One region of the Streptomyces sp. NPDC002838 genome, then DNA from elsewhere that is predicted to be linked to it. Evidence: riboswitches for the same ligand, from Rfam matches in the RefSeq annotation. Region 1 holds a riboswitch; each other region holds the start of a gene.

Region 1 (7,489 bases):
ACCGAGGCATGACCAGCACTCCGCTCAAGGGCGCCGACCGTACCGCGGTCGGGCCCTTGGCGGACGGCACCGGCACCGCCAAGTCCGTCCGCCCCAGCCGCGCCCGCCGCCGAAGCCGCAGCGCACCGTACTGGTTCCTGGTGCCCACCCTGGTCCTGTTCGCCGCCTTCACCCTGGTTCCCATCGGGTACGCGATCTGGCTCAGCCTGCACAAGGTCAAGGTCAAGGGCATCGGACTCGGCAAGGGCGCCCGCGAAGAGGTCTGGAACGGCTTCGGCAACTACACGGCCGTACTCCAGGACTCCGAGTTCGGCCACAGCGTGCTGCGCGCCTTCGGCTACGGACTCATCGTCATCCCGACCATGCTGGGCCTGGCGCTGATCTTCGCGCTCATGCTGGACACCCCCAAGGCGCGCAGCGCCCCCTTCGCACGGCTGGCGATCTTCCTGCCGTATGCCGTGCCGGGCATCATCGCCGCCCTGATGTGGGGCTTCCTCTACCTGCCGACCGTCAGCCCCTTCTACTACCTGCTGGACAAGTTCGGCCTCCCGCAGCCGGACCTCTTCAACGGCGGCAACCTCTACCTCTCCTTCGCGAACATCGCGGTCTGGGGCGGCACCGGCTTCAACATGATCGTCATCTACACCGCGCTGCGGGCGATCCCGCAGGAGATCTACGAGGCGGCCCGGATCGACGGGGCGTCCAACCTCAAGATCGCCCTGAGGATCAAGATCCCGATCGTCATGCCCTCGCTGGTGCTCACCTTCTTCTTCTCGGTGATCGCCACCCTGCAGGTCTTCACCGAGCCCATGGCCCTGAAGCCGCTCACGAACAACCTGCAGAGCACGTGGAGCCCGCTGATGGCCATCTACGACAGCGCCTTCCTGAAGTCCGACATCTACGGCGCCTCCGCCACCGCGGTCGTCCTGGCCCTGGCCACGTTCGTCCTCTCCTTCACCCTGCTGCGCATCTCCGACCGATACACCCGGGAGGACCGGGCATGACCCCCCTCACCCTCACCGCCGACGCCACCGGCAAGGCCCGTGCGCGGCGCGTCGCCTGGGTCCCCACCCTCGTGCTGATCCTCGGCGCGCTGTACTGCGTGGTCCCCATCGCCTGGGTGGTCATCGCGGCGACCAAGGACCGGTCGGAGCTGTTCTCCACCTTCAGCTTCGCCCCCGGCACCGGCTTCTTCGGCAACCTGAGCGACCTGACCTCCTACCGGGACGGCATCTACTGGCAGTGGATGGCCAACTCCGCCTTCTACGCGGGCCTCGGCGCCATCCTGTCCGCCGCGGTCTCGGCCGCCGGCGGCTACGCGCTCGGCCGGTTCGCCTTCCGCGGGCGGGAGTTCATCTTCAAGATGATCCTGGCCGGCGTCCTGGTGCCGAGCATCGTGCTGGCCGTCCCGCAGTACCTGCTGCTGTCGAAGATGGGCATGGCCGACTCGTACTGGTCGATGCTGCTGCCGTCCATCCTCTCCCCGTACGGCGTCTACCTGGTCCGCATCTACGCGGCCGCCTCGGTGCCCGCCGAGCTCATGGAGGCCGCCCGCATGGACGGCGCGAGCGAGTGGCGGATCTTCTCCCGGATCGCGGTGCCGATGATGATGCCGGGCCTGATCACGGTGTTCCTGTTCCAGTTCGTCGCCATCTGGAACAACTTCCTGCTGCCGTACGTGATGCTGGCCGACGACACCAAGTTCCCGCTCACCCTCGGGCTCTACACGCTGCTCGCGCAGGGCGCCTCGCAGCCCGCCCTCTACACCCTGGTCATCACCGGATGTCTGCTGGCGATCGTCCCGCTGATCGCGCTCTTCCTGGTGATCCAGCGGTTCTGGTCCCTGGATCTGCTGAGCGGCTCGATCAAGTCCTGAGCGCCCAGCCTCATGTGAAAAGCACCTGCCCCGAACGAGGAACATGACCACCAGCGCGAACGGACGCCGCAAGCCGCCCACCATCCACGACGTGGCGCGGGAGGCGGGCGTGTCGCGGGGCACCGTCTCCCGCTTCCTGAACGGCGGCCACTACGTCTCGCCGGCCGCCCGCCGGGCCGTGGAGGCCGCCATCAGGAAGACCGGGTACGTGGTCAACCGGCACGCCCGCAGCCTGAGTACGGGCCGCTCGGACTCGGTGGCCTTCTTGTTGACGGAGCCACAGGAGAAGTTCTTCGAGGACCCCAACTTCAACGTCCTGCTGCGCGGCTGCACCGAGCGCCTCGCGCAGCACGACGTCCCGCTGCTGCTGATGCTGGCGGCCAGCGACGACGACCGGCGCCGGCTGACCCGGTACATCACTTCGGGTCATGTCGACGGCGTGCTGCTGGTCTCCAGCCACAGCGGCGACCCGGTGGCCGCCGAACTGCGGGACGCCGGCATCCCGTTGGTGGCCTGCGGCAAACCGCTCGGGCTCGGCTCCAAGGTGAGCTACGTGGCGGCCGCCGACCGCGACGGTGCCCAGGAGATGGTCCGCCATCTGATCGCCGGCGGCCGCCGCCGCATCGGCATGGTCACCGGTCCGCTGGACATGCCGGGCGGCACCGACCGCCTGGCGGGCTACCGCGATGTGCTCATCGAGGCGGGGATGCCCTACGACCCGGCGCTGGTGGTGGAGGGTGACTACCGCCGCGCCGGCGGCGAGCGGGCCGCCCGCCGACTGCTGGAGCAGGCTCCCGACATGGACGCCGTGTTCGTCGCCTCCGACCTGATGGCACTGGGCGTCGTCAACACCCTTCAGCAGGCCGGACGTTCGGTCCCCGATGACATCGCCGTCGGCGGATTCGACGACTCACCCGCGGCCACCGCCATCACCCCGGCCCTCACCACCATGCGCCAGCCCTTCGACCGCATCAGCGCCGAGATGGTCCGCATGCTGCTCACCCAGATCGCAGGCGAGGACACGGCCGGGGTGATACTGCCCACGGAACTGGTGGTACGGGACTCCGCATGAGCGGGTAACCGGAGCAGCCGTCAACGCATGTGAAGGAAACAGCCGTCCGGTTCACGTCGAGTCGGTGGGGCGTTCCATCCGTATTCTCTGATCATGGCCGCACCCATCGCATATTCACTCATCGCCACCGACCTGGACGGAAGTCTGCTCCGAGGCGACGACACGCTCTCCGACCGGTCGCTCGCCGCGCTCATGCGGGTGGCGGCGGCCGGTGCCCGGCACCTGGTGGTGACGGGCCGCCCGGCGCCCAGAGTGCGGCCGCTCCTCGACGACCTGGGCAGCGAGGGGCTCGCGGTGTGCGGGCAGGGCGCGCAGGTGTACGACGCCGGCGCGGACCGTCTGCTGTGGTCGGTCACCCTGGACCGGGAGTTGGCCGAGACCGCGCTCGGCAAGATCGAGGCCGAGGTGGGGCAGGTGTACGCGGCCGTCGACCAGGACGGCGTCGACGGCCTCACGCTCATCGAACCGGGCTATCTGATGCCCCACCCGACCCTGCCCGCAGTACGGGTCGGCCGGCGCGACGAGCTGTGGTCCGCGCCCATCAGCAAGGTGCTGCTGCGCCATCCCGACCTGTCCGACGACGAGTTGGCGGCGACGGCGCGCGGAGTGGTCGGTTCCCTCGCCACGGTCACCATGTCGGGCCCCGGAACCGTCGAACTCCAGCCATGCGGCATCACCAAGGCGACGGGGCTGGCCCTGGCCGCGGAACACCTCGGGCTGGGGCCACGGCAGACCATCGCCTTCGGGGACATGCCCAACGACATCCCCATGTTCGACTGGGCCGCCCACGGCGTGGCCATGGCCAACGCCCATCCCGAACTCAAGGCCGTGGCCGACGAGATCACGCTGTCGAACGAGGAGGACGGCATCGCGGTCGTCCTGGAGAGGCTCTTCCGCCGGTAGGCCGGCGGTGCTGTTCGGTCAGGTGAACAGCACCGCCGACCGGACGACGTCCTAGTACGCGCCGAAGACGTTGTCGATCGAGCCGTACCGCGCGGCCGCGTAGTTGCAGGCGGCGACGATGTTCGCGACCGGGTCGAACGGGTCGAAGGACGTGCCGGCCACGTGGTACGCGGCGAACGTCGGGTCGATCGTCTGGAGGAGCCCCTTGGAGGGGGTGCCCGCCGCGGCGTTGGAATCCCAGTTGTTGATGGCCAGAGGGTTGCCGGACGACTCGCGCATGATGTTGCGGTGAATGCTCTCGTACGAGCCGGGAATTCCCTTCTGCGCCATGATGTCCATCGCCTGGCGGATCCAGCCGTCGAGGTTGTTCGGGTACGTCTTGGCGGAGGCCTGAGTGGCACGGGTGACGGACTGGGCGGACTTCTTGGTGGGCGTGGAGGCCTTGTCGGCCTTCTTCGCCGTCCTGACCTTCAGCTCGAGGCCCTCGTGGATCAGCCTGGGGTTGTCGCCGACGGCCTTGCGGTTGTCCTTGTAGAGCTGTCGCCAGCCGCCGGGTGTGTCGTACTTGTCCGCGATGCCGTAGAGCGTGTCGCCCTTGACCGTGGTGTACGTGACGGACTTGACCTGCGCCGCGGCCTGCGCGGCGGCGGGGGCCTTGGCCGGCTGTGCGGCGCTCGCGGTGGTCGCGCCCAGGAGCGGGAGGGCGAGTGCGGCGGTCCCGGTCCCGGCGGCGACGACGCCTCGGGTGAGCGGGCTGGTTCGGGGGCGGCGGTGCTTACCTCGTGCGGCCATGGCGCTGTTCCTCTCCGGCGCCTACGAGGTGAGCTGTCGGGTTCGGGCGGGAGTTGCCCGGCCGCGCCGCCTTGCGGCGACACGACTTCACCCCTAGCCGTTCCGGTGCGACATGTGTCGTCCGGCCCGGCGACTTACCTGGGTCCCCCGCTCCTGCCGTGCGAGTGTCTTCGTCGATGAGTCTCGGTCCGGGCGGCGGCAGGATTCGGCGTCCGCCCGACAGGCCGGGAACGTATGCGAGAGCACACGCCCGGAACAAGTGGCGGACTCACGCACCGCCCCTCTTGACCTTGGAAGGAGGCGCAAGGGGTGCTTGATCCTTTGCTGCTGCCAAGCCTCAACTTGGGTGTGGTGCAAGGGGAAGCGCGGGTGCGACGAGGTGGGGGTGTCCGCGGGTGCGAGTGACCCAACTCACGGGCATCCACAAGAGTGGTAAATCGGGCAATGGGCCCAACTCATTGCCAACCGGCCGTCCGTGGGATCCGCTTCTCCCGGGCCCGGTGGAAGACCACCTCGCCGCCGTCGGTGCAGATCACCTCGTTGGAGGTGAGGAAGTCCGTCCCGTCACAGCTGATCGCGCCGTCGCGTCCCAGGCGCGCTCCGGCCGGTGTGGCCGGATCGACCGGTCCGAGCGGGTACGGGCGGACGCGCCACAGGAAGCCAGGGAGATCTCCGTGTCCGAATGCGGAGGAGTTGGAGGCCGGATGGCGTCGCGGATATGAAGCTGGTGGCGCAGGCAAAGCTCTGCCGACATCCGTGCAGGCGACGGCATTTGAGGCAACGCTGCGCGCCTGCAACGAGGCAGCGACTTGGGTCAGCCGGGTCGCCTTCGAAAAGGAGGTGAAGAAGAACTTCGCGCTGCGCAGGCTCACCTGCGACGAAGTGAAGGCGCGATGGGAGCTGGGGGCCCAGGCCGCCCAGCATGTGATCAAGAAGACATGCGACGCGTATGCCACTCTCAGGGCGAACCTGGGGGCCGGGAACCTCGGCAAGCCTGGATCCAAGCGATACCGCAGGGCGGCTGAGCAGCCCATTGCCTTCCGCCCAGAGGGTGCGCAGCCGTACGACGACCGGATGCTGTCCTGGCAAATCGCTGAGCGACGGGTCTCCATCTGGACCGTTTCCAGGCGGCTCAAGGATGTGGCGTTCGTTGCCTCTCCCGAGCGGCTGGCCACGCTGGCGCTGCACCGCAAGGGCGAGTCCGATCTCGTCTGCCGGGACGGTATGTGGTTCCTGCTGGCCACCTGTGAGGTACCCGAGGCCGAGCCGAAGGCGGACCCGGTGGACTTCCTCGGTATCGACCTCGGCATCGCGAACAGCGCCACCACGTCCGGTGGCGAGATCTTGGCCGGGCGGGCGCTCAATCGCACGCGCGTTCTAGAGCGGGAGCTTCGTGCCAAGCTGCAAGGCAAGAACACTCCGCATCGCGAAGCATGTGGGGCATCCGCGAGCGGGTACGGTTTCGCAAGCCCCAACGGGCCACCCACGCCGGCTGGTCGTTTGCCCAGCTGGGGGCGTTCATCGCGTACAAGGCCCGCCGGGCGGGGGTGCCGGTGGTGTACGTCGATCCGGCGTACACCTCGCGCACCTGCGCCGAGTGAGGGCACCTCGACCGGGCGAACCGGGTCTCGCAGGCCTGGTTCGCGTGCCGGAACTGCGGATTCGTTGATCACGCAGACCGATGGGGGCACCTCCCGATCGAGTGAAGTCGAGGGTGGGGGAGGCTCCCGCAACGTCCGCGCTCGTGCGTGGGAGTTGTGGTGACGCGGGGCCGGGTCAACGGCCCCTGTCGCTCCACGTGGCGGTGCCGTTGCAGCCCAGCCGCGACCCCGGCATGATCCGCCGGAGAGTGCCGTAGGCGACGGAGACGGAGGTGGCGATTCCGGCCGACATGCCCAAGCCGCCGTGGGCCGATGTGTCGGCGACGTAGAGGGCGAGGATGGCCTGCCATGCCGAGGAACGAGAAGCGTTCCCAGGCCTCGAGACCGGAGAGGGTGAGCAGGCCTTTTGGGCCGGCCGAAGAAGGCGTGGTCCTCGGGGGGCGGCGGGTGTGGCGTCGCGATCGATTCATGACACGCTCCGCTATTTCTGCATAAGTCAGTACATATCATTTGGTATCAAGTGATCAAAAATAAACCGGGAGTGATCCGATACCGCCCGAGCTGGACGGGCGGGCGCTATCGGTGATCGAAACTTGACCGGATACGCTGACTTGAGTGATGGCAGCGACCTATCGACAAACCGTGTAATCGCCAGTAGACACCAGCAGACAGGAGACCCCTCGTGACCGTCGTCGGGCCGTTCGGGCTGAGCGTGCGGGACCAGGCTCTGGAAGCCGATGTCCAGGCCGGGTTGGCGGCTGTCGAGGAGGGATTGCTCGAAGCCACCAAGAGTGAGGTCCCTTTCATCACGGAGGCCGCCCAGCATCTGGTGCGGGCGGGTGGAAAGCGGTTCCGGCCGCTGCTCGTGATGCTCTCTGCCCAGTTCGGGGATCCGTATGCGCCCGGGATCGTGCCGTCGGCGGTGGTGGTGGAGCTGACCCACCTGGCGACGCTGTATCACGACGACGTGATGGACGAGGCGGAGGTGCGGCGCGGGGTGTCCAGCGCGAACGCCCGCTGGGGCAACTCGGTCGCCGTCCTCACGGGTGACTTCCTGTTCGCCCGGGCCTCGTACATCCTGGCGGACCTGGGGCCGGAGGCGGTGCGGGTCCAGGCGGAGGCGTTCGAACGGCTGGTCACCGGTCAGATCCTGGAGACGGCGGGGCCGACGGACGGGCGCGACCCGGTCGAGCACTACCTGGATGTGCTGGGCGGCAAGACGGGGTCGCTGGTGGCGGTGTCGTG
Region 2 (7,489 bases), on a different contig from region 1:
GCCAGCGCCTCCTCGCGGCTCGGCGACTCGCGCCGAAGCCCCTTGTCCACCAGCGTGTTCAGCAGGTCCATGGGAGCCGATCCTGTCCTACGGAGCCGCCCCGGGCCAAGGAGAGTTCGCACAACACAGACGCTTCGACGTGTGGGTATTGCCACATCCTGGGTGCCTGGTCGTCCCGCTAGTGTCTGTGCACTGCCTACAAAAGCGCCCGCTCCGCGGGCTGCACCAGGCTCTGTGCCGCCCACCACCATCCCCGGAGGACCCATGGCGTTCGGCTGGATCGACGAGCAGGCGCGGCTGCGCCGCCGGGCCGGACTCGTACGGATGCTGCGCCCCCGCCCTGCCGACACGCCGCTGCTGGACCTCGCGAGCAACGACTACCTGGGCCTGGCCCGCCACCCGGAGGTCACCGAGGGCGCGGCGCGGGCCGCGCGAACCTGGGGCGGCGGCTCGACCGGGTCACGGCTCGTCACCGGCACCACCGAGCTCCACACCGAGCTGGAGAGCGAGCTGGCCGACTTCTGCGGCTTCGAGGCGGCGCTGGTGTTCTCCTCCGGATACGCGGCCAACCTCGCCGCCGTCACCGCGCTGGCGCCGCACGGCTCGCTGATCGTCTCCGACGCCGGCAACCACGCCTCGCTGATCGACGGCTGCCGCCTGGCGCGGGGCACCACACAGGTCGTCGGACACGCCGACCCGGACGCCGTACGCAAGGCACTCCAGACGCACGAGGGTCCCGCCGTCGTCGTGTCCGACACGGTCTTCTCGGTCGACGGCGACGCGGCCCCGCTGGCCGCGCTCGCCGAGGCCGGCCGGGAGCACGGCGCGGGCCTGGTGGTCGACGACGCCCACGGCCTCGGCGTCCTCGGCGAAGGCGGCCGCGGAGCCCCGCACGCGGCGGGGCTCGCGGGCGCCGACGACGTCGTCGTCACGGTCACGCTGTCCAAGTCGCTCGGCAGCCAGGGCGGAGCCGTCCTCGGTCCCGCCCGGGTGATCGACCACCTGGTCAACGCGGCCCGGACGTTCATCTTCGACACGGGCCTCGCCCCCGCGGCGGCGGGCGCGGCCCTGGCGGCCCTGCGGCTGCTGCGCCGCGAGCCGGAGCGGGCGGCGCGAGCGCGCGCGGTGGCGAGCGAACTCCACGCACGCCTGACGGCCGCGGGTCTGGAGGCGGTACGTCCGGACGCCGCGGTCGTCTCCGTGCGCGCGCCGTCCCCGGAGGGGGCCGTGCGGTGGGCGGCCGACTGCCGTGCGGCCGGGCTGGCCGTGGGCTGCTTCCGTCCTCCTTCCGTCCCCGACGGCATCTCACGGCTCAGGCTGACCGCCCGCGCGGACCTCTCCGAGGGGCAGATCGAACGCGCTGTACTGGTGATCGGCGAGGCGCGACCATGAGTCGGCGTGACACGGCCGAGCGCCGCACGAGAGGGAACCGGTCAGATGTGGTGCACCGCGGCCGTGAAGCCCGCCCAGCTCTCCGGGGAGAAGAGCAGCGCGGGTCCGGCCGGGTCCTTCGAGTCGCGCACGGCGAGCAGGCCGGTCCACGGACCGCGGTCCAACGGGGCCGTCTCGACGCAGTTGTTCGCTCCGGTGCTGTAGCTGCTGCGCAGCCACCGCACACCGTGCAGATCGGTACTGGAGGGTACGTGCCGAGGCAGTGCAGACATGGGGGGTGCCTCCTTACGCGCCGTCACCTATCCCGGCGATGTAGTCCAACGAATCCTCGGGCGAAAGGGCGTGGAACCGAAGGGTGTTGAAGGCCTCGGTGTAGGCCTGGAGGTCTTCTTTCCGTTCCAGGTAGAGGCTACTCGTCAAGTGGTCGAGAACAACCACATCCAGATCAGATGTGCTCGAAAATGAGAAAATAACGAAAGGCCCGGTGACGCCGATGTGCGCCCCTGCCGTGAACGGCAGTACCTGCAACCGCACTTGGGGCAGGAGGGCCGCCTCCACCAGGCGCTCCAACTGCCGCGCCATGACTCCGGGCCCGCCCACGTCCCGGCGCAGCACGGCCTCGTCCAGGACCGCGCTCAGCTCCAGCGGCGGGTGCGACCTCAGCACGTCCTGCCTGGCCAGCCGCACCTCGACCAGCGCGTCCAGCCGCTCGTCGTCCAGCCCGTCCACCGCGGCCTTCGTCACCGCCCGGGCGTACTCGGGCGTCTGCAGCAGCCCCGGCACCACCGAGGTCTCCAGCGTGCGCATCGCGCTGGCCTGGGACTCCAGGCTGATGAAGTCCCGGTAGGTCGGCGGCAGTACCCCGCGGTAGGCGTGCCACCAGTGGTGCCGGCCGCCGCTCTCGTCGGATCCCGCCAACGCCAACAGCAACTCGCGTAGTTGGGCGTCCCGCACTCCGTAGGCGTCGAGGAGTAACCGCACATCGGCCGGTTTCACCCCGCTCGCGCCGGTCTCGATCCGGCTGACCTTCGACTGGTGCCAGCCCACCAGCCGGGCGGCCTCACCACTGGTGAGCCCCGCCCCGGTGCGCAACGCACGCAGTTCGCCGCCCAGTTTCCGGCGGCGCACCGCGGGACCGTGCTGCATGGGCCACTCCTTAACTCCCACCGGGACTCCAGGACTGCGGGGCTTTGAGACACGCATGACTCCGAGACTCGGACTCCGAGACGCCGAACGAGCGCACAAATACGCTCTGCCGTCGCAGAGTTCACCGCTTCGAGCGACAGATATATGCATATCTTGGTGGATCGCCACCCGTGACCGCCGCGGTAATGGCAGTCTGGCGACGAAGCACCAGTCCGGGACCGTACTCGAACCTTCCGCCTTCGTGTCGGACTGCGGTCCCGTGGGAAAGGGACGACGTCGCCATGGCAGACCATCTGGAAGCATCCGTCACTCTGCCGAGCGAACCCGCCTCGGTTTCCGCGGCTCGTACCTACGTGGTCACCACCCTGGCGGAGTGGGGACTGCCGGCGGACACGGACGCGGCCGAGACCATCCGCCTCATCGTCTCCGAACTCGCCACCAACGCCGTACAGCACACCTTCGGGCAGTCACCGACCTTCACGGTGGACCTCCAGCTCGACCGTGACGAACACCTGCGCATCGGTGTCACCGACAGCCACCCGCGGTTCCCCAAGCGGCTGCCCGCCGCCGTCCAGCAGGACAACGGCCGGGGCCTGGTGATCATCCGCTGGCTGACCGCGGAGTACGGCGGCAAGCTGAGAATCCGGCCCACCCGCGAGGGCGGCAAGACCGTCTCCATCGAACTGCTGTGGACCGTACCGGCCGCGCCGGTGCCTGGGGCAGGACAGCAGGACCCGTAGAACTCACGTGTGCCTGGCTCGGCCGAACGTGCCCCGCAACAAGGCCCGGAACGCGTCCGCGGCGGGTGCCTTCTCGTCGGTCCGGTACACGACCGAGATCGTACGGCGCAACTCTCCCGCCTCCAGCAGCCGCATCCCCACCGGAGTGGCCGCCGTCCGCGCCACCATCTCCGGAACCACCCCGACCCCAAGGCCCGCACTGGCCAGCGCGCACACCAGCACGTACCCCGGAGTCGCCACCAGCACCGACGGCGTGGCCCCGGCCCGTGCCAGCACCGCCTCCACCTCCCGCCGCCCCGGATGGTCCGGCGCCATGCTGATCAGCGGCTGCCCCGCGAGCTCGGCCAGCGGGAGCCGCGAGGTGCCGCTGGTGAGGGCGTGCCCCGGCGCGGACACCAGGACCAGCTCCTCGACGAGGATCGGATCCGCGCCGACGGAGGAGGGGAGCGGGACCGGGACCCCCGGTTCATAGCGGTGCGTCATCGCCAGATCGATCTCGCCGGCGGCCACGGCGGCGACCCCGGCCGACGGTTCGTGGTCCGCGACGATCAGCTCCACGTCCGGATACGCCCGGCGGAACGCGCTGAGCACCGGCGGCAGCAGATGGATGCCGGCGGTCTGGAAGGTGCCGAGCCTGAGCGTGCCGCCGGACAGGCCCGCCAGCCGCGCCAGCTCGTGCCGCGCCCGCTCCAACTCGTCGAGCACTCGACGCGCCCGCGCCACCAGCACCTCGCCCGCGCCCGTCAGCCGCGCCCCGCGATGGTGCCGGACCAGCAGGGCGGTACCCGCCTCCCGCTCCAGCTTGGCCAGTTGCTGGGAGAGGGCGGGCGGGGTGTAGCCGAGACGCTCGGCTGCCCGGGTGATCGACCCGGCCTCGGCGACCGCCACGAGGGCGGCGAGCCGGGTGGGGTCGTACATGCGGGGTCCTTCCGGCTGAGGTGCTGAGCCTAAAGCAATGCTTAAGGCTAATCCAGCAGATCCGACATACCTGCTGAAGGCTCGTGGACGGCAGGCTGGGGCGCATGGACGGACAGCTCATCGCTTTCACCGGTCTCGCCGCTGGCCTGGTCGCCATGCCCGGCGCCGACTTCACCGTCGTTGTGCGCAACGCCCTGGTCTCCCGCCGGGCCGGCCTCGCCTGCGCGCTCGGCATCACGGCGGGACTGCTGGTGCACACCGCACTGGCGGTGGCCGGTCTCGCCGCGGTCCTGGCCGCCGTACCCGCGCTGTTCCGCGCGCTGCAACTGCTGGGCGGTGCCTATGTCCTGTACCTGGGCCTGCGGACCTTGCGGGCGCTGCGGCGGCCGAGCGCGGCCCTGGCCGACGAGGCGGCGTCCGGCGGGCGCCCGCTGCGGCAGGGCTTCCTCACCAACGCTCTGAATCCGAAGGCCTCGCTCACCTTTCTCAGTGTGCTGCCGCAGTTCGTGCCCGCGGGCAGCCCGGCCATGCCCCGGACCCTGCTGCTCGCGCTGATCGTCGTCGTCCTCGCCCTGCTCTGGTTTCACGCCGTGGCTCTGCTGGTCGACCGCCTCGGCCGGTGGCTGCGCGGGCCGCGGGCCGCGCGGGTGGTGGAGGGCGTCACCGGCGGCGCGCTGACAGTTCTCGGTGCGGTGCTGTTGCTCGAACCGGTGCTTGCGGCCTGACGGTCTCGTGTGCCGGCGGCCCGACCGTCTCGTGCCGCTCGTCGGCCGAGCGCTGTTCCTCGGCGGTGCCGGCCCGCTGTACCAGGCGCGGCAGCAGCCCCCACAGGCCGAGACACACCAGCAGGGTCGCCGCGCCCGCGGCCACCCCGCCGGCCCGGCTGGTGGTCACGTCCACCACGAGCAGCACCGACCCGGTGAACGCGAGTACCAGGACACCCAGACCGGCCGATGCCAGCCGCGAGGAGACCTGGACGATCCGGGGCTTGGCGCCCTTCTGGAAGAGCGAGCGGTGCAGGGCGGCGGGCGCGGTGAACAGCGCCGCCGCGAGGACCGCGAGCAGGAGCGTGGTCACGTAGGTGGTGCGCTGGACCGTGTCGAGGGACGGGAAGCGCGAGGTGAAGGCCAGGCTCAGCAGGAAGGCGAAGAGGATCTGGACCCCTGTTTGGGTGACGCGCAGTTCCTGGAGCAGCTCGCCGAAGTTGCGGTCGGCGCGCTCCAGCGGAGTCTCGTTGCGTGCGGTGCAGGGACGGTGGTCGGCCATGCCGGGACGGGTAACCACCTGAGCCCGTGTCACGCGCCCGGAGCCCCACAGGGGGCGACGGCGAGTCAGGCCGCCGCCCCCTGTGGGCGGCTCAGCGGACCCTGCCGTACCAGACGCTCTTGGTCCAGATCTTCTGCAGTCGCACCACGTCCCCGGTCTTCGGGGCGTGCCAGATCTTCCCCTTCCCGGCGTAGATGCCGACGTGGTACACGTTCGAGCCCGAGTGGAAGAACACCAGGTCCCCGGCCTTGCGGCTCTTGACGGAGATGTGGCGCGTCTTGTTGTACTGCTGGGCGGCCGTGCGGGGCAGCTTCTTGCCCGCCTTCTTGTACGAGTACAGCGTGAGCCCGGAGCAGTCGAAGCGGCGTGGTCCTGTGGCGCCGTACTTGTACGGGGAGCCCTTCTTGGAGGCCGCGACCTTGAGTGCCTTTGTCGCCGGCGTGGCGGCCTCGGCCTCGGAGGCGAAGCCAGGAGCCACGATCGAGCCGCCCACGGCGGCGATGGTGAGGGCCGAGGCCGTACCGGCCCGGACCATGAGCGACGGGACACGATTGAGCGCAGTCATGCGCAACCCTTCGTCAGCCGCCTGTGAAGGATGACCTGTCGGATTCGGGCTGGCGAAGTTGCCCGGCCGCTGACGCGGCTTCACCCCAAGGGCTGCTCGGCTCCGGCCATGGCGTGACCGTTCCGGCGACCCGTCGTGCTTGGGTCCTCCACTCCTGCCGATCCACTCCTGTCGACCGGTCATCCGGACGGCGGCAGGACTCGGCGTCCGCCCGGATCGCCCCGCCGCTGCGGCGGGGGCTTGTCGTCAGACACGGATCTTCACTCACGGATGTCCGAAAATCCCAACGGAACCGAGGGTTTGTGTTGTTACTCACCACTCACCCGTTCGGGTGGACACCCCCGTGTTCGAAGGGGTGTTGAGGGGCCCGAGGACGCCCGGACCAGCACCGGAACGTCTCACGGTGCCCCGGGACTACGTGCGTTGCGCAAGTCTGCCGGCCCCGAAAAAGGGCGCGCGACTACTCCAATAGGCCGTACGCCGTTTGGTCCGTTTCGACCCCGGCCCGGACGTCGTCTCGATCCGACGGTTCGTCCGGGCCGGGTGGGGGTGCGTCAACTGTCGGAGAGCGGTGGCACGGTGACGCGAGCCGTGCGGCGCTCGCCGTCCAGGACGCGCAGCGCCCGCGTGAGCGTGGGCGCGTGCAGTTCGGCCTCGCCGCGCTGGTGCATCAGCGCCAGCGCGTCGCGAAGTTCGGTCGCCTTGCCGACCAGTGCCTGCGCGGCCCGCAGCCCGCGGTAGGTGTCGCCGTGGTGCACGGGGTTGATGCGCCCGAGCAGGTCGACCACGTCGAGGTAACGGTCGATCAGCTCGCCCTCGGCGCGGGTGAGGGCGGGCAGCGGCGGCAGTTCGGGTGGGAGCACCGGCCGCTCACCTCCCGGTGGGCGGGGCGATGGTGGTCTTGCGGCTCGGGATGATCTGATCCGCGAGTCCGTACTCCAGCGCTTCCTGAGCGTTGAGGATCGTGTCCCGCTCGATGTCCGCGCTCACCTGCTCCTGGCTGCGGCCGGTGTGCCGTACGAGCATCTCCTCCAGGAGGGCTCGGATCCGTGTCAACTCGTCGGCCTGGATGGCCAGATCGCTGGCCTGCCCCTGCACCGGCTCGGCCAGCGCGGGCTGGTGGATGACCACGCGTGCACCCGGCAGCAGGTGCCGCTTGCCCGGTGTCCCCGCCGCCAGCAGCACAGCGGCGGACGAGCCGGCCTGGCCCAGACACGTCGTCTCCACGTCACACCCGACGTACTGCATCGTGTCGTAGATCGCCGACATCGCGCTGAACGAGCCGCCGGGAGAGTTGATGTACAGCGAGATGTCCCGGTCCGGGTCCTTGTGCTCGAGGTACATGAACTGGGCCATCAGGTCGTTCGCGGAGGTGTCGTCGATCTGCGTCCCGAGGAAGATGATCCGCTCCTCCAGCAGCTTCGAGTACGGATCCATCGACTTGGTCCCGTAACTCGTGCGC
Region 3 (7,489 bases), on a different contig from region 1:
GAGCCAAACCCGCGCCCGCCGTCCCCCGAAACACGGCTGATTGCCCGTTTCCTGCGCGCGGGAAACCCGACGAAGATTGTCGTGCCCGCGTACCGCCGGGTACAGTCACCGCACTGCTCTGGCAGCCCCTGTTGTCGAGGCGAAAGAGAAGTTGGTGAACGACCGTCACCCGTCGGGGACCATGACCTCCCCGGCTCCGGCTTCCGACGCCGACTCGTCGCACTATGCGTCGTACGGCACCCAGGAAGCCCAGTACGGCGACTTCACCACGTCCGGCAACTACGACGCCACCGGTTTCGACACGGGTGGCCACGCCACCACGACCTTCGAGGCCGACCCCCTCTTCGGCAGCCTCCCGGGCGAGAGCACCGGCTCGTACGACAGCACGACGTGGTCCACGGGCAACCACCAGAACCCGAACTACGACATGTACGCGGCCCAGCACCAAGCCGCCTACGACACCGGCACGTACGACACCACCGCCTGGGCTGCCGGCCAACAGCCGCTCGCCACGATCCCGTCGCAGGCCACGGGCCATGACACCAGCGGCCAGTGGGATGCGAACGCCTGGCTCCAGCCCGACCAGTCCGGCGGGCCGGCCGACGCGACGCAGCAGTGGGAATGGGGCACGCAGGCCTTCGACACCGGCGCGTACGACGCCACGCAGTGGAACTCCGACGGCGGCCACGCCACGTCGTCCGCCGAGGAGTACGAGCCGCAGGCCGAGTCCGGGTCCTTCGACCAGCAGGCGACCTTCGAGCAGGTCGCGTACGAAGAAACGTTCGGGGAAACCGCCCCGCACGACGGCGAGTCGGCCGCCCCCGGCGACATGCCCGCCGCAGCCGCCGCCCCCCTCCTCGACGACCAGGAAGAGAGCGTCCCGGCCCCGTCCCGCGCGGCCACTCGCGGCGCGGCACGTTCCCGCCGCCGTCCGCCGCCCAAGCGCTCCGCGCTGCTGACGGTGGCTGTGCCCTCGGCGTGTGTGATGGGCGTCGCGGGGATCGCCGCCGCCTCCGTCGGCACCCTGACCGGCGACGGCAAGGAAGCGACGACGACCGCGGCGGCCGCGGGCCCCGTGCAGCCGTCCGCCGCGAACAACAAGCTGGACTCCCAACTCGAGAGCCTCTCCGCCGAGGCGCACGACTTCAGCGACCGGGTCAGCCGTACGCAGGAGCGCATCGATCTCAAGGCCCAGCAGCTCGCCGAGAAGAAGAAGGCGGCGGCGGAGGCGGCCCGCAAGGAGCGGCTGCGCCCCAAGTACGCGCTGCCGGTCGCGCAGCACGGACTCAGCGCCTACTACGGCCAGTCCGGCATCAACTGGATGTCCGTGCACACCGGCATCGACTTCCCGGTCTCCTACGGCACGACGGTGATGGCCGCGACCGACGGCACCGTCCGTACCGAGTGGAACAGCGCGTACGGCAACATGATGATCGTGACGGCGAAGGACGGCACGGAGACGTGGTACTGCCACCTCTCCAGTTACCGGGTCTCCTCCGGTACGACCGTCAAGGCCGGCGACCCGATCGCGTATTCCGGCAACTCGGGCAACTCGACCGGCCCGCACCTGCACTTCGAGGTAAGGCCGGCGGGCGGCTCGGCCATCGACCCGCTTCCCTGGCTGCGCAGCCACGGCGTCGACCCGACGTAAGCGACCGTAAGCGACCCCCTTGTGAGCCCCCGCCGTTCAACGGGAGCCCACCGGGGCCGAGCTACAGCTTCTGCACCGGCGCGTACCGCAGCAGCAACCGCTTCGGCTTCTCGTCCCCGAAGTCGATCGTCGCCTCCGCGTTCGCCCCCGTGCCCTTCACCGCCGTCACGGTGCCCAGTCCGAACTGGTCGTGCGTCACCCGGTCCCCGACCGCCAGCGAGGCCACCGGCTTGTCCGAAGCCCGGCGCGTGGCGAAGCCCGACGCGCCCGACGCCGCCGAGCGCGAACGGGAGGAGGACAGCGAGGCCGCCACCCCGGACGCCGGACCGGAGGACACCGGCGCGGTCGCCCCCGTCCGCTTCCAGTCCACGTGCTGCGGGGGGATCTCCTCCAGGAAGCGGGACGGCGGGTTGTACGACGGCTGCCCCCACGCGCTCCGCATCGACGACCGCGTCAGATACAGCCGTTCCCGCGCGCGCGTGATGCCGACGTACGCCAGGCGCCGCTCCTCCTCCAGCTCCTTGGTCTGGCCGAGGGCGCGCATGTGCGGGAAGACGCCGTCCTCCATGCCGGTCAGGAAGACGACCGGGAACTCCAGGCCCTTGGCGGTGTGCAGGGTCATCAGGGTGATGACGCCGGAGCCGTCCTCGCCCTCGTCGGGGATCTGGTCGGAGTCGGCGACCAGCGCGACCCGCTCCAGGAAGTCGGCGAGCGAGCCGGACGCCTCGCCCTCGGCCGACTCCTGCTCGAACTCCAGGGCCACGGCGGCGAGTTCCTGAAGGTTCTCGATCCGGGTCTCGTCCTGTGGGTCGGTGGAGGCCTGCAACTCGGCGAGGTAGCCGGTCCGTTCGAGCACCGCCTCCAGGACGGTGGCCGGTCCGGCGCCGGACTCGACGATCGTGCGCAGGTCCTCCATCAGCGTGTTGAACCGCTTCACGGCGTTGGTCGACCGCGCGGCCATGCCGTACGCCTCGTCGACGCGCTTGAGCGCCTGCGGGAAGCTGATCTTCTCCCGCTGGGACAGGGCGTCGATCATCGCCTCGGCGCGGTCGCCGATGCCCCGCTTGGGAACGTTGAGGATCCGCCGCAGCGGGACCGAGTCCTCCGGGTTGGCCAGCACGCGCAGGTAGGCCAGGACGTCCCGGACCTCCTTGCGCTCGTAGAAGCGGACGCCGCCGACGACCTTGTAGGGCAGGCCGACGCGGATGAAGACCTCTTCGAAGACACGGGACTGGGCGTTCGTACGGTAGAAGACGGCGACGTCGCCGGCCTTCGCCTCGCCGGCGTCCGTGAGACGGTCTATCTCGTCGGCGACGAACTGTGCCTCGTCGTGCTCGGTGTCGGCGACATAGCCGGTGATGCGCGCGCCCGCGCCCGCGTTGGTCCACAGGTTCTTGGGGCGGCGTGACTCGTTGCGTTCGATGACCGCGTTGGCCGCGGACAGGATCGTCTGGGTGGAGCGGTAGTTCTGCTCCAGCAGGATCGTCGTCGCGTCCGGGTAGTCCTCCTCGAACTGGAGGATGTTGCGGATGGTCGCGCCGCGGAAGGCGTAGATCGACTGGTCGGCGTCGCCGACGACGCAGAGCTCGGCGGGCGGCACGTCGTACTCACTGGGCGGGACGTCCACCGGGTGCTCGGAGGTGCCGACGAGTTCCCTGACCAGGGCGTACTGGGCGTGGTTGGTGTCCTGGTACTCGTCGACGAGGACGTGCCGGAAGCGGCGGCGGTAGTGCTCGGCGACGTCCGGGAAGGCGCGCAGCAGGTTGACCGTCGTCATGATCAGGTCGTCGAAGTCGAGGGCGTTCGCCTCGCGCAGCCGCGACTGGTACAGGGCGTAGGCCTGGGCGAGGGTCTTCTCGAAGCCGTCGGTGGCCTGGGCGGCGAAGTCCTCCTCGTCGATCAGCTCGTTCTTGAGGTTGCTGATCTTGGCGCTGAAGGACTTCGGCGGGAAGCGCTTGGGATCGAGGTCCAGGTCGCGGCAGACCAGCGCCATCAGACGCTTGGAGTCGGCGGCGTCGTAGATCGAGAAGGAGGACGTGAAGCCGAGCTTCTTGCTCTCGCGCCGCAGGATCCGCACGCATGCGCTGTGGAAGGTCATCACCCACATCGCGTTCGCGCGCGGGCCGACGAGGTGCTCGACGCGCTCCTTCATCTCGCCCGCGGCCTTGTTGGTGAAGGTGATCGCGAGGATCTGACCCGGGTGGACGTTCCGCTCGCCGAGCAGGTACGCGATGCGGTGCGTGAGCACACGGGTCTTGCCGGAGCCGGCGCCGGCCACGATGAGCAGCGGGGTGCCGTGGTGCACGACGGCGGCACGCTGGTTCTCGTTCAGCCCCTCCAGGAGCGCGGCCGCGTCCACGGCCGGGCGCGGGGCGCCGTCGCGGTAGTAGGCGTCCCGGTCCGGCGGCACGTCGAACTTCCCGCCGAACAGATCGTCCGGAACCGGATCCGGTACGTGATCGTCGTCGGGCGGCGGCGGGGGCTCTTCCTCGTGGCCGCGGGGGGCCTGGAGGTCCGCCAGGAAGCTGTCGTCAAAGAGGCTGCTCATCGCTCTCCGAGTCTAGGGCTCCCCACTGACACCCCGCCGCCGCCCTGAGAACATCTCCGCTTCCGAAGGGCGGGCTCAGCAGCCGAGGATCTTCCAGAGCTGCCCGCCCGGCGTCTTCTTGCCCTCCATGACCGTCCCGTCACGGTCCGCGATCGACCAGGCCGAGACGTAGACCTTGCCGTCGTACGGGTCGACGGCCACGCCCGCCGGGTACGGCACCTTCACCCTCGTACGTTTGCCGTGCGAGACCTTGGTCACCTGGCCGGCGAAGAGCCGGCTGACGTACAGGTCGCCCTTGTCGTTGAAGCCGAGGCCGCTGATCGAGCCGAAGCCCGGCTTCCAGCCGAGGATCTTTGCGGCATACCCCATGGCGTATCCCTCCCACCCGCCACGACACCGGACCGAGGCTGACCGGAAGCTAGCGTCCCTAAGCGGGCGGACGGCATCACTTCGACCAAAATAAGCACAAGTCTCCGCAGATCACTCCGGATTGGTCACGGTGCGCGACGTCCTGACCCTAGGTCACGAAAATGTATCGGGCATATCGAACATCAACCTTCACAGGGGCCACACGCGTTGGCTACCGTGCCGGGCAGGCCGTACGACCTCCACCGGCGAACGTCGCCGGGCCGCGCGGCCTCCGCCGAGTCCGGAGCGCCGCCGCGCGACCGGAGCCGGGGACCCACCGAACTTGGGGTGAATCGGCCCGACTGCCTCCGGGGCAGGGCCGTAGGGCAACCCTTCCTAATTACCCGCCCGAACCCGACAGCTAACTCGGTAGGCGGAACATGGAAGGAGTCGCCTCCCTTGGCGTCGCACCGCAAGTCGCGTCCTTCGGGTACGCGCGTAGCAGGCATACGGACCCCCGCCCTCGCCACGGCGGCCCTCACCTCCGTGGCCCTGCTGTCCCAGTCGGCCAACGCCGCCCCGGCCGACGACAAACCGAGCCTCGAAGAGGTCGAGAAGAAGGTCGACGACCTGTACCGCCAGGCGGGGTCGGCGACCGACAAGTACAACGCGGCCAAGGAGAAGACCGCGCAGCAGCGCAAGCGCGTCGACACCCTCCTCGACGACGTCGCCCAGCGCACCCAGAAGCTCAACGAGGCGCGGGAGGAGCTGGGTTCCTTCGCCGCCGCCCAGTACCGCACCGGCGCCTCCGCCCCCGACACCTCGACCTTCCTGCTCGCGGACTCCCCGCAGGACTACTTCGACCAGACCCAGCTGATGGGTCGCCTGACCAGTAGGCAGAAGGGCGCGGTCGACGACTACGTCACCGAGCAGTCCGCGACGATGAAGAAGCGCCAGGAGGCCACCCAGAGCCTCGAGACGCTCACCGAGTCGCAGGGCGACCTGAGGACGGCCAAGGCGACCGTCCAGAAGAAGCTCGCCGACGCGCGCGCACTCCTGTCGCAGCTGACCGCCGAGGAGAAGGCGCGGCTCGCGGCGATCGAGAAGGAGAGGCAGCAGGAGGCGGCACGCAAGGCCGCGGAGCTCGCGCGGCAGCAGGCGGAGGAGGAAAGGGCCCGGCAGGAGGCCGCGGCCCAGCAGGAGCAGAACAGCTCCGCCGACACCAGCACCCCCAGCACTCCCGCGACCGACGCCTCCTACGCCACCAAGGCCGAGAAGGCGCTCGCCTTCTCCCGCGCCCAGATCGGCAAGCCGTACGTCTGGGGCGCCACCGGCCCCGGCTCCTACGACTGCTCCGGCCTCACCCAGGCCGCCTGGAAGGCCGCCGGCGTCGACATCCCCCGTGTCACCTACGACCAGGTCAACGCCGGCACCACGGTCTCCGTCTCCGCCGCCCAGCCCGGCGACCTGGTCTTCTTCTACGACGACGTCAGCCACGTCGGCATCTACATCGGCAACGGCATGATGATCCACGCCCCGAAGCCGGGCGCGTACGTCCGCGAGGAGTCGATCTACTACGACGGCGAGTCGGCGATCCACAGCGTGGTGCGACCGGCCTGAGACACCGGCGTCGGGGCCGGCGTCACGTCCACAGCACCGCGATGAAGATGTTGGCCGTCGTCAGCAGGCCCACCAGGCCGAACAGGCCCTTGTCCACCTTCTCGTCGTCCCGCTTCACATAGACGAGGCCGAGGATCACGACCAGCAGCGCCAGCTTCACGCCGATCTTGACGTTGTTGACGCTCTGGTCGTCGGCCTGGTTGAGGCCGACCAGGATCGCGCCGGTGACCAGCATCGTCAGCGCCCCGTGCAGCATCGCCGGGTTGAACCGCGCTGTTCCCTCACCCATCGCCTTCATCTGGGTGAGGAAGCCGCCGAGCAGCGCGGCGATGCCGATGATGTGCAGGCCGACGAAGAGATGGATGAGTACGTCCATGAGGCCGGAGCCTAATCAGGGGCGTCTGTGTCTCCTGACACCGGGCCACCCTCCTTACCCGGATCTTGCATATATGCGGCCCATAGCAGCCCCTCACTCGCGCGTGTCCCTGAATCGGCACTTCGGTCATCGCGCTGCGTGAAGTCGACGGCGGCGACACGGGATCACGGTCACAAATGGTCCCTGGTGGTCCGCTCGCGGCACTTCCGCACAACCCGTTACCGCGCCGACACGGCGAGGTTTAGCGTCCTCCACCAGGTGGCCGGCTCCCCACCGCCGCCCGGGCCAGGGGCGGCAGTCGGCCACCACCGCCAAGAAGGTCCGGCGGCGGTCCGCTTCCCCTGTGCGGGCCGCCGCCGGACGCGTGATCCGCCTCCGGGCGGCCGTACGTCCGCTCCGCTCGACGGCCGTACGGACGAGGCGGTCGTACGAGTCGTACGAAAGGACGTGCAGTCCACGTGGCAGCGCACCGCAAGCCCAGACAACGCTCGGCCGGCGGAAACAAGGCCCGTACAGCGGCGACCATCGCCCTGGCGGGCGCGGCGACCGCGACCGGCTTCGACGGGACCGGACACGCCGAGCCGCGGCTGACGCCGGCGCAGGTCAAGGCGAAGGTGGACAAGCTGTACCAGGAGGCGGAGGTCGCCACCGAGAAGTACAACGGCGCGAAGGAGAAGGCGGAGGCGGCCCGGACGCGGCTGAACTCGCTGCAGGACGAGGCGGCGCGCAGGACGCAGAAGCTCAACTCGGCGCGGGACGCGCTGGGTTCGATGGCCGCCGCTCAGTACCGCGACGGCGGTCTGGACCCCGCGCTCCGACTCGCGCTCGCCGACGACCCCGACCGGTACCTGGACGGCGCCGAGTTCGCCGAACGGGCGGGCAACCGTCAGGCCTCGTCCGTGGCCCGTGTCCGCGAACAGCTGCGGGAGATCGAGCAGTTGCGCGG
Region 4 (7,489 bases), on a different contig from region 1:
ATCCCCGGGCTGCCGGTGCTGGTGCTCTCGCAGTACGTCGAGGAGTCGTACGCCGCCGAACTGCTGGGCGGGGGCACGGGCGGTCTCGGCTACCTGCTCAAGGACCGGGTGGGGCGGGTGGACGAGTTCCTCGACGCGCTGGAGCGGGTCGCGGGCGGGGGTACGGCGCTGGACCCCGAGGTGGTGACCGAGCTGCTGACCCGTCGCCGCGACACCCCGCTCGACTCGCTCACCCCGCGCGAGCGCGAGGTGCTGAAGCTGATGGCGGAGGGGCATGACAACGCCACCATCGCCAAGATGCTCGTCGTGACGGAGCGCGCTGTGCACAAGCACATCGGCAACGTCTTCCTGAAGCTGGGGCTGCCGCCGAGCGACAGCGGGCACCGGCGGGTGCTGGCCGTGCTGGCGTACCTGGCGCACACCCCTCAGTGATACAGGCCTTGGCCGTCAGACCGCGTGAAGTCCCGTCAGTTCGCCCAGCGGCAGCGTGTGCTGGGTCTGGAGGACCTTCGCGCGCAGGTAACGGACGTTGTGTGCGGTGGTGAAGACGCCCGTGGGCACGCGGTCACGGACGTCGATGCCGAGGTCGCGCAACTGGCCCGCCTTGTCGGGGTTGTTGGAGAGCAGGTCCAGGGTGGAGACGCCCAGGGCCTGGAGCATCTGCGCCGCCGCCGTGTAGTCGCGGGCGTCCTCGGGCAGGCCCAGCGCGGTGTTGGCGGCGTAGGTGTCGAGGCCCTGGTCCTGGAGGGCGTACGCGTCGAGCTTGTTGTAGAGGCCGATGCCGCGGCCCTCCTGGCGGAGGTAGAGCAGGACGCCGCCGCGGTCGGCGATGCGCTCGACCGCCTCGCGCAGCTGCGGGCCGCAGTCGCAGCGGGCGGAGCCGAAGACGTCGCCGGTCAGGCACTCGGAGTGCAGACGGACCAGCGGGGTCGTGCCGGGAGCGGGGTCGCCGAGGACCATGGCCACGTGTTCCTGGCCGTCGGCCAGGCCGTGGAAGGTGACCAGTTCGGCGTCGACGCCATAGCCGTCGTGGAAGCGCAGCGGTACCCGGACGCGGGAACGCGGGGTGGCGGCGGGGAAGTCGGGCATACGGGTTCTCCCGGGTAGGGTCCGGTGGTCACATCTGCTTCAGATTTGAAGCAGATCTACGGGTACGGACCCTACCCTATGCTTTAAATTTGAAGCAATGGGGAAATGGTGAGGAAGCGGCGGATCTGTGACCAGGGTCACTGGGTTCACTGGGTTCACTGGAAGGACGGAGACGAGCGGCGGCGCCAAGGGACCTCGTCGGTGGCGGGGCGCTCCCCGTCGTCTCCCTGGAGGGCCCGGGTGATTCCCGAGCAGATCTCCTCAAGCTGGCCCACCTGTTCCTCGGTGAGATGGTCGAAGAGGGAGGCGCGCACCTTTTCGACGTGTCCCGGTGCCGCCTGTTCCAGGATCGTCATGCCCTCGTCGGTGAGAATGGCGAGGCTGCCGCGCTTGTCCCAGCGGCAGCTCTCCCGCCGTACCAGGCCGTCCTTCTCCAGCCGTGTCACCCCGTACGTCAGCCGGCTGCGCGTGATCTTCAGCTGCTCGGCGAGGTCGGTCATACGCAGGCGCCGTTCCGGAGCCTCGGAGAGGGTGGCCAGGATGGAGTAGTACAGGTGGGGCATGCCGGCGTCCTGCTGGAGCTGCCGGTCGAGCGCGTCCTCCAGGAGGTGCGTCGCGGCGATGTACGCGCGCCAGGCGCGCTGCTCCTTCGGGGTGAGCCAGCGAGTCGTCATGCCACCAGTGTAAGTTTGTTTCAAACTTGAACCAAGCCCGCCGGGGAGCGTGCCGATGCCTCATCCCTACGTCCTGCTGTCCGCCGCCGTCTCCCTCGACGGCTACCTGGACGACACCGGCCCCGAGCGCCTCCTGCTGTCCGGCCCGGCCGACTTCGACCGGGTCGACGCGGTCCGGGCGTCCGTCGACGCGATCCTGGTCGGCGCGGGGACCATCCGGGCCGACAATCCGCGGCTGCTGGTCAACTCGCCGGAGCGACGGGCGGCCCGGGTGGCCGCCGGCAAGCCGGAGTACCCGCTCAAGGTCACGGTCAGCGGCTCCGGGGACCTCGACCCGACGGCGAAGTTCTGGCACACGGGCGGCGAGAAGATCGTCTATACGACGGAGAAGGGTGCGGAGCGGGCCCGGGCACTGGGCCTGGCCGCCGATATCGCCCCCCTGGGTGCCGAACTCGACTGGCGGCGGCTCCTCACGCACCTGCACGACGTCCGCGGGGTCCGCCGCCTGATGGTCGAGGGCGGCGGACAGATCCACACCCAGCTGCTGCGGCAGGGGCTCGCGGACGAGCTCCAGCTGGTGCTGGCGCCGCTGTTCGTCGGCGATCCGGAGGCCCCGCGGCTCTTCGGGCCCGGGCCCTACCAGGGCGGGCGTCTGCGGCTGGTGGAGACGCGGGCGGTCGGTGACGTCGTACTGATGCGGTACGAGCCCACGGCGCCCGGGGTGGGTGGGGCCGCGTCGGCTGCGGATCACCACTGGCTGCGGCTCGCGTGCGAGCTGGCGGAGCGGTGTCCGCCGTCGGCGACGGCCTTCAGTGTCGGGGCGGTGGTGGTGGCGGCCGACGGTACGGAGCTGGCGCGTGGGTACTCCCGGGAGGGCGACTCCGTCGAGCACGCGGAGGAGGCGGCGCTGGGGAAGATCGAACCGGGTGATCCTCGGCTGGCGTCCGCGACGGTGTACAGCAGCCTGGAGCCGTGCGCACGGCGGGCGTCTCGGCCGGTGCCGTGTGCTCGGCTGATCCTGGAGGCGGGTGTGCGGCGGGTGGTGACGGCCTGGCGGGAGCCGGACACGTTTGTGCCGGGGGCCGATGGGAGCGGGGTGCTGGCGGCTGGAGGTGCGGAGGTGGTCGTGCTGGCGGAGTACGAGGGGCGGGCCAAGGGGCCGAATCGGCATGTGCTGGGGTGAAAGGGCGCCCGCACCACCCCGATGACAACCGTGGCGACTTGTGTCCTTCGCATGGCGTACACTGGTGTTTACCGACGCGGGGTGGAGCAGCTCGGTAGCTCGCTGGGCTCATAACCCAGAGGTCGCAGGTTCAAATCCTGTCCCCGCTACTGAAGGCCGAGGGCCGGAATCCGAAAGGGTTCCGGCCCTCGGTTTTTTCGTGTGTCCCGCACGCTCGTGACCGTTGTCACGGGTGGTGACCGGGCGACCGCCCTCCGCATAACAACTGACATACCGTCAATACCTGTGTGACACATGAGGCGCGGCCAACTCGCCCGTTTTTCGCCGGTCATGGGCCGTAAAGTCCTGGGCGAAAACGTTAATGATCAAGTGGAACAGCTTGGAATCGAGCCCCCGGGTCTATTAACGTTCGATAACGCAGCGCGGTCGTCCCAGCCGTCACAAGAGGCGGCTCCGTGCGCACGCGCCGAATTCCGCAAGGGAACCGGGGAACCACCACCATGGGGTGAATCGCGTGGATACCACCGTGAAGTCACGGCTGGTATACGCGCGTAGGAGACCTTCCTGCTCCGAACCCGTCAGCTAACCCGGTAGGCGAGAAGGAAGGAAAGGAGCACGCCCCACGTGGCGTCCAACCGGCCTGCCCCAGAAGCCCCGCTCGAGCCGAGCCAGCGCGACACCGAGACCTTCGGCTACGACAGCTACCGCACCGACGAGGGCCCCTGGACGGAGTGGAACCCCACCGAGGAGTCCCTCCGACCCGTACGCGGCCGGCACCGTGTCGCCAAGCAGCGTGGCGGACTCGCCCGCAGCTCCACCGTCCTCGGCGTCGGCGTCATAGCCGCCGTCAGCGCGGGCGGCATGGCCAGCGCGCAGACCGGCAAGCCGCCGGTGTCCATCTCCCTGCCCGACCTGCCCAACGTGGGTTCCCTGATATCGGACGACGAAGCCTCCGAGGGCTCCGCGACCGCGCTCAGCAGCGTCGGTGTGGCCTCCGCCGACACCGATCAGGGCGCCGCGGGCGCCGGTGAGGCGCTGCGCTCCAGGATCCTGGCCCAGGCCGAGCAGCAGCAGGACCAGGTCGAGAGCAAGGCCGCCGCCGAGGCCGCGGCCGCCGCCGAGAAGCAGGCCGCCGAAGCGGCCGCCAAGGCGGCGAAGGAGGCCGAGGCCAAGGCCGCCGCCGCGAAGCAGAAGGCGGAGGAAGAGGCCAGGCAGAAGGCCGAGGCCGAGCGCCTCGCCGAGCTGGCCAGGCAGTACACGCTGCCGACCTCCTCGTACACCATCACCTCCACCTTCGGTCAGGCCGGCGCCTACTGGTCCTCCGGCCAGCACACCGGCCTCGACTTCGCCGCGCCCACGGGCACGCTGATCAAGGCCGTGCACAGCGGCACGATCACCCAGGCCGGCTACGAGGGGTCGTACGGCTACAAGACGGTGCTCACCCTCGATGACGGCACGGAGATCTGGTACGCCCACCAGTCGTCGATCAGCGCCAGCGTCGGCCAGAAGGTCAACACCGGCGATGTCATCGGCCGCGTGGGCGCCACGGGCAACGTGACCGGCGCGCACCTCCACCTGGAGGTCCACCCGGGCGGGGCCGACAACGGGATCGACCCGATGGCCTGGCTGCGGAGCAAGGGACTCAACCCCTGAGACCCTGAGCCCGCGTCGATTTACGCGGTTTTTGCGGGCGCCTCCGGAATGGGGCGCTCCACCGCGGTTGTTGATCCACAGCATGACTTCTCTCCGCAAGCTCGGTAACTCGGACCTAGAGGTCTTCCCGCTCTCCCTCGGCGGCAACGTCTTCGGCTGGACCGCCGACGAGGCTGCCTCCTTCGCCGTGCTCGACGCGTACACGGCCGCGGGCGGCAACTTCGTCGATACGGCCGACTCGTACTCGTCGTGGGTCGACGGCAACGAGGGCGGCGAGTCCGAGACCGTCATCGGCAAGTGGGTCAAGGTACGCGGCAACCGCGCGGACGTGGTGATCGCGACCAAGGTGAGCCAGCACCCTGAGTACCGGGGCCTGTCCGCCGCCAACATCAAGGCCGCCGCCGACGCCTCACTGCGCCGCCTCGCCACCGACTACATCGACCTCTACTACACCCACTTCGACAAGCCGGAAGTGCCGGTCGAGGAGATCATCGGCGCGCTCGACGAACTGGTGCGCTCGGGCAAGGTGCGGTACATCGCCGCGTCCAACATCTCCGCCGAGCGGCTGGAGGCGTCCCTCGCCTTCTCCGACCGCGAGGGCCTGGCGCGGTACGTGGCCCTCCAGCCCCACTACAACCTGGTCTCGCGCGACACCTACGAGGGCGATCTGCAGGACCTCGCCGAGCGCTCCGGCCTGGCCGCCGTCCCGTACTACGCGCTGGCCTCCGGCTTCCTCACCGGCAAGTACCGCCCCGGCAGGACGGTCGACAGCGCGCGGGCGGCCGCGGGCGCCGCCAAGCACCTGGAGACCGAGCGCGGCCGGAAGGTCCTCGCCGCCCTCGACGAGATCGCCGAGGCCCACGACGCCCCGGTCCCCACGGTCGCCCTGGCGTGGCTGGCCGCCCAGCCGACGGTGGCGGCCCCGATCGCCTCCGCGCGGACGGTGGAACAGCTGCCGGCGCTGCTGGGCGTTGCGGAGCTCACCCTGACGGAGCCCGAGCTCGCACGCCTGGCGGAGGCGTCGGCCTGACTCGCCGGAGGCTGGGTTCTGACTTGCCGGAGGCGTTGGCCTGGTTCTCGGGCGGGCGGGTTCTTCTCGGCGGCTTGAGCTTCGGATGGCCGCTTTCTGCCGTCGGCCGCTTCTCTTCGCCGCGGCGGTGCTCAGCCGCGACGGCGGGATCCGGCGGTGTCGTAGCCGCCGCGACGCTCGGCGATCACGTCCGGTACGGGTTGTAGGCCGGATACCGCACCACGGGAGACGCCGGATACCCGTACACCCCGTACACCGGCCACGGCGGCGCGGCCACCGCCACCGGCGGGGCCGTCACCCGTGCCGCGTGGTCCAGGGCGGGACGCGCCACCTCCCGGCGGCGCCACAGCTCGTGCAGCAACTCCCGTTCCCGTACGACGAAGTCGGCGCCCGCGCGGCCACGGCGCCCCCGATGCCGTAGGAACGCCAGCGAGGTCGCGTACGCCTCGTACTGCGCGACCGCCCGCGCCGCGGACCGCCCGCCGTGGTGCCGGGCGTAGTCGCGGGCCAGCTGCCGGGCCCGCATCGAGCCGAGCGCGTACGGCTCGGCCGGGGTCAGCCAGCCCGCCACGGTGTACGCCGGCAGTTCCTCCCGTACGGTCTTCAGCTCGCGCTGCCGGGTCCAGATGACCAGCCAGGTCAGCAGCCCGAACGCGGGCACCATGAAGGCCGCGTAGACGGCGAAGAACCCGTACTCGCCGAACGTCGACGACCCGTTCCAGATCGCGTGCATGCCCATCGCGAGCAGCAGCCCGGACAGGGGGAGCAGGACACGCCTCACATGCTGGCGGTCGCCCGACAGCGCGGCGATGCCGAAGCCGATGCCGGTGAGGACGGTGAAGAGCGGGTGCGCGAACGGCGACATGATGACCCGCACGAAGAAGGTCGCGGCGGTGACGGAGGCGATCCCGCTGTCGCCGGTGAGCTGGTCGGTGCCGAAGGCGGTGCCGAGGTAGAGGATGTTCTCGGTGAACGCGAAGCCGGTGGCGGTGACCCCGGCTATCACCACCCCGTCGACGATGCCGGTGAAGTCCCGGCGTCGGAAGAGGAAGACGAGCAGGACCGCGGCCGCCTTCGCGCACTCCTCCACGACCGGCGCTATCACGGTCGCCCCGAGAGTGTCCGCGCTGGAGGGATCGGCGGTCGCCGTCGCTATCCATCTGGTGGCGAAGCTGTTGGCGACGATCGCTATCAGCGCCGCCGCGCAGGCCCCCCAGGCGAAGGCGAACAGCAGGTTCCGCCAGGGGCCGGGCTCCACCCGGTCGAGCCACCGGAAGACGGCTATGAGCAGCGGCACCGGCAGCACCGCGAGCCCGAGCCCGACCAGGAACCCCTCGGTGCCGGTCTGTTCGCGGACAAGGGCGAGGATGACGAGCCCGGAGAGCGTGAGGAGGGTGATCAGCGCGCCGTAACGCACCCACTTCTTCTGCCACCAGTGTGCGTGCCGCAGTGCGCCGTCGGCGGGATCACTGGGGTGCGTCGGGTACGGGGGACAGGTGGCCACGGCATTGACCCTAACGAGGCAGAGGCGCCGCCGCAGGAGCGTGAGGCGGCTCAGGCGCCGGTGGGGGGTTGTTCTTCGCGTCGGTCTTCGTGCCGGCTTTCGTGCCGGCTCTCTTGTCGGCTCTCTTGCTGGTCCTCGTGCTGTACGCGGCGGAAGAGCAGGTCGTTCACGACATGTCCCTTCTCCAGTCCCTGCCCCTCGAAACGGGTCAGCGGCCGGAAGGCCGGACGTGGCGCGAAACCGCCGTTGGGCTGCGTGTTCTCGAAGTAGGGGTGCGCCGTGAGCACCTCGAGCATCTGCTCCGCGTACGGCTCCCAGTCGGTCGCGCAGTGCACGATCGCCCCCGGCCTGAGCCG

What was found. A riboswitch is a leader RNA that binds a small molecule or an ion and turns the genes downstream of it on or off. The one in region 1 is predicted to bind cyclic di-AMP.
Region 2: linked by a shared signal. The riboswitch ahead of ABT063_RS15425 (C40 family peptidase) and the one ahead of ABT063_RS18380 (transglycosylase SLT domain-containing protein) in region 1 are both predicted to bind cyclic di-AMP.
Region 3: linked by a shared signal. The riboswitch ahead of ABT063_RS17480 (C40 family peptidase) and the one ahead of ABT063_RS18380 (transglycosylase SLT domain-containing protein) in region 1 are both predicted to bind cyclic di-AMP.
Region 4: linked by a shared signal. The riboswitch ahead of ABT063_RS11595 (M23 family metallopeptidase) and the one ahead of ABT063_RS18380 (transglycosylase SLT domain-containing protein) in region 1 are both predicted to bind cyclic di-AMP.

Annotation. Positions count from the first base shown of each region.
Region 1 covers NZ_JBEOVF010000012.1:167,707-175,195, forward strand. Annotated here, with positions in the region: gene ABT063_RS18355 (ABC transporter substrate-binding protein) at 1-12, shown strand, start outside; gene ABT063_RS18360 (carbohydrate ABC transporter permease) at 9-1,004, shown strand; gene ABT063_RS18365 (carbohydrate ABC transporter permease) at 1,001-1,876, shown strand; gene ABT063_RS18370 (LacI family DNA-binding transcriptional regulator) at 1,920-2,948, shown strand; gene ABT063_RS18375 (HAD family hydrolase) at 3,042-3,851, shown strand; gene ABT063_RS18380 (transglycosylase SLT domain-containing protein) at 3,903-4,643, opposite strand; cyclic di-AMP (ydaO/yuaA leader) riboswitch at 4,649-4,829, opposite strand; partial or broken gene ABT063_RS18385 (hypothetical protein) at 5,099-5,289, opposite strand; gene ABT063_RS18390 (zinc ribbon domain-containing protein) at 6,077-6,244, shown strand; partial or broken gene ABT063_RS18395 (peptide MFS transporter) at 6,489-6,754, opposite strand; gene ABT063_RS18400 (polyprenyl synthetase family protein) at 6,927-7,489, shown strand, end outside.
Region 2 covers NZ_JBEOVF010000010.1:5,469-12,957, reverse strand. Annotated here, with positions in the region: gene bioB (biotin synthase BioB) at 1-71, opposite strand, end outside; gene ABT063_RS15460 (8-amino-7-oxononanoate synthase) at 265-1,392, shown strand; gene ABT063_RS15455 (DUF397 domain-containing protein) at 1,434-1,664, opposite strand; gene ABT063_RS15450 (helix-turn-helix domain-containing protein) at 1,678-2,538, opposite strand; gene ABT063_RS15445 (ATP-binding protein) at 2,820-3,278, shown strand; gene ABT063_RS15440 (LysR family transcriptional regulator) at 3,282-4,196, opposite strand; gene ABT063_RS15435 (LysE family translocator) at 4,301-4,921, shown strand; gene ABT063_RS15430 (DUF6328 family protein) at 4,857-5,462, opposite strand; gene ABT063_RS15425 (C40 family peptidase) at 5,554-6,027, opposite strand; cyclic di-AMP (ydaO/yuaA leader) riboswitch at 6,031-6,165, opposite strand; gene ABT063_RS15420 (hypothetical protein) at 6,582-6,890, opposite strand; gene ABT063_RS15415 (ATP-dependent Clp protease proteolytic subunit) at 6,898-7,489, opposite strand, start outside.
Region 3 covers NZ_JBEOVF010000011.1:200,857-208,345, forward strand. Annotated here, with positions in the region: gene ABT063_RS17465 (M23 family metallopeptidase) at 155-1,651, shown strand; gene pcrA (DNA helicase PcrA) at 1,713-4,199, opposite strand; gene ABT063_RS17475 (hypothetical protein) at 4,275-4,568, opposite strand; cyclic di-AMP (ydaO/yuaA leader) riboswitch at 4,845-4,998, shown strand; gene ABT063_RS17480 (C40 family peptidase) at 5,007-6,167, shown strand; gene ABT063_RS17485 (hypothetical protein) at 6,190-6,543, opposite strand; gene ABT063_RS17490 (C40 family peptidase) at 7,002-7,489, shown strand, end outside.
Region 4 covers NZ_JBEOVF010000007.1:21,074-28,562, reverse strand. Annotated here, with positions in the region: partial or broken gene ABT063_RS11620 (response regulator transcription factor) at 1-432, shown strand, start outside; gene ABT063_RS11615 (GTP cyclohydrolase II) at 448-1,089, opposite strand; gene ABT063_RS11610 (MarR family winged helix-turn-helix transcriptional regulator) at 1,245-1,763, opposite strand; gene ABT063_RS11605 (dihydrofolate reductase family protein) at 1,819-2,946, shown strand; tRNA gene ABT063_RS11600 (tRNA-Met) at 3,022-3,095, shown strand; cyclic di-AMP (ydaO/yuaA leader) riboswitch at 3,401-3,558, shown strand; gene ABT063_RS11595 (M23 family metallopeptidase) at 3,571-4,599, shown strand; gene ABT063_RS11590 (aldo/keto reductase) at 4,682-5,629, shown strand; gene ABT063_RS11585 (PrsW family intramembrane metalloprotease) at 5,814-7,133, opposite strand; gene trmB (tRNA (guanosine(46)-N7)-methyltransferase TrmB) at 7,184-7,489, opposite strand, start outside.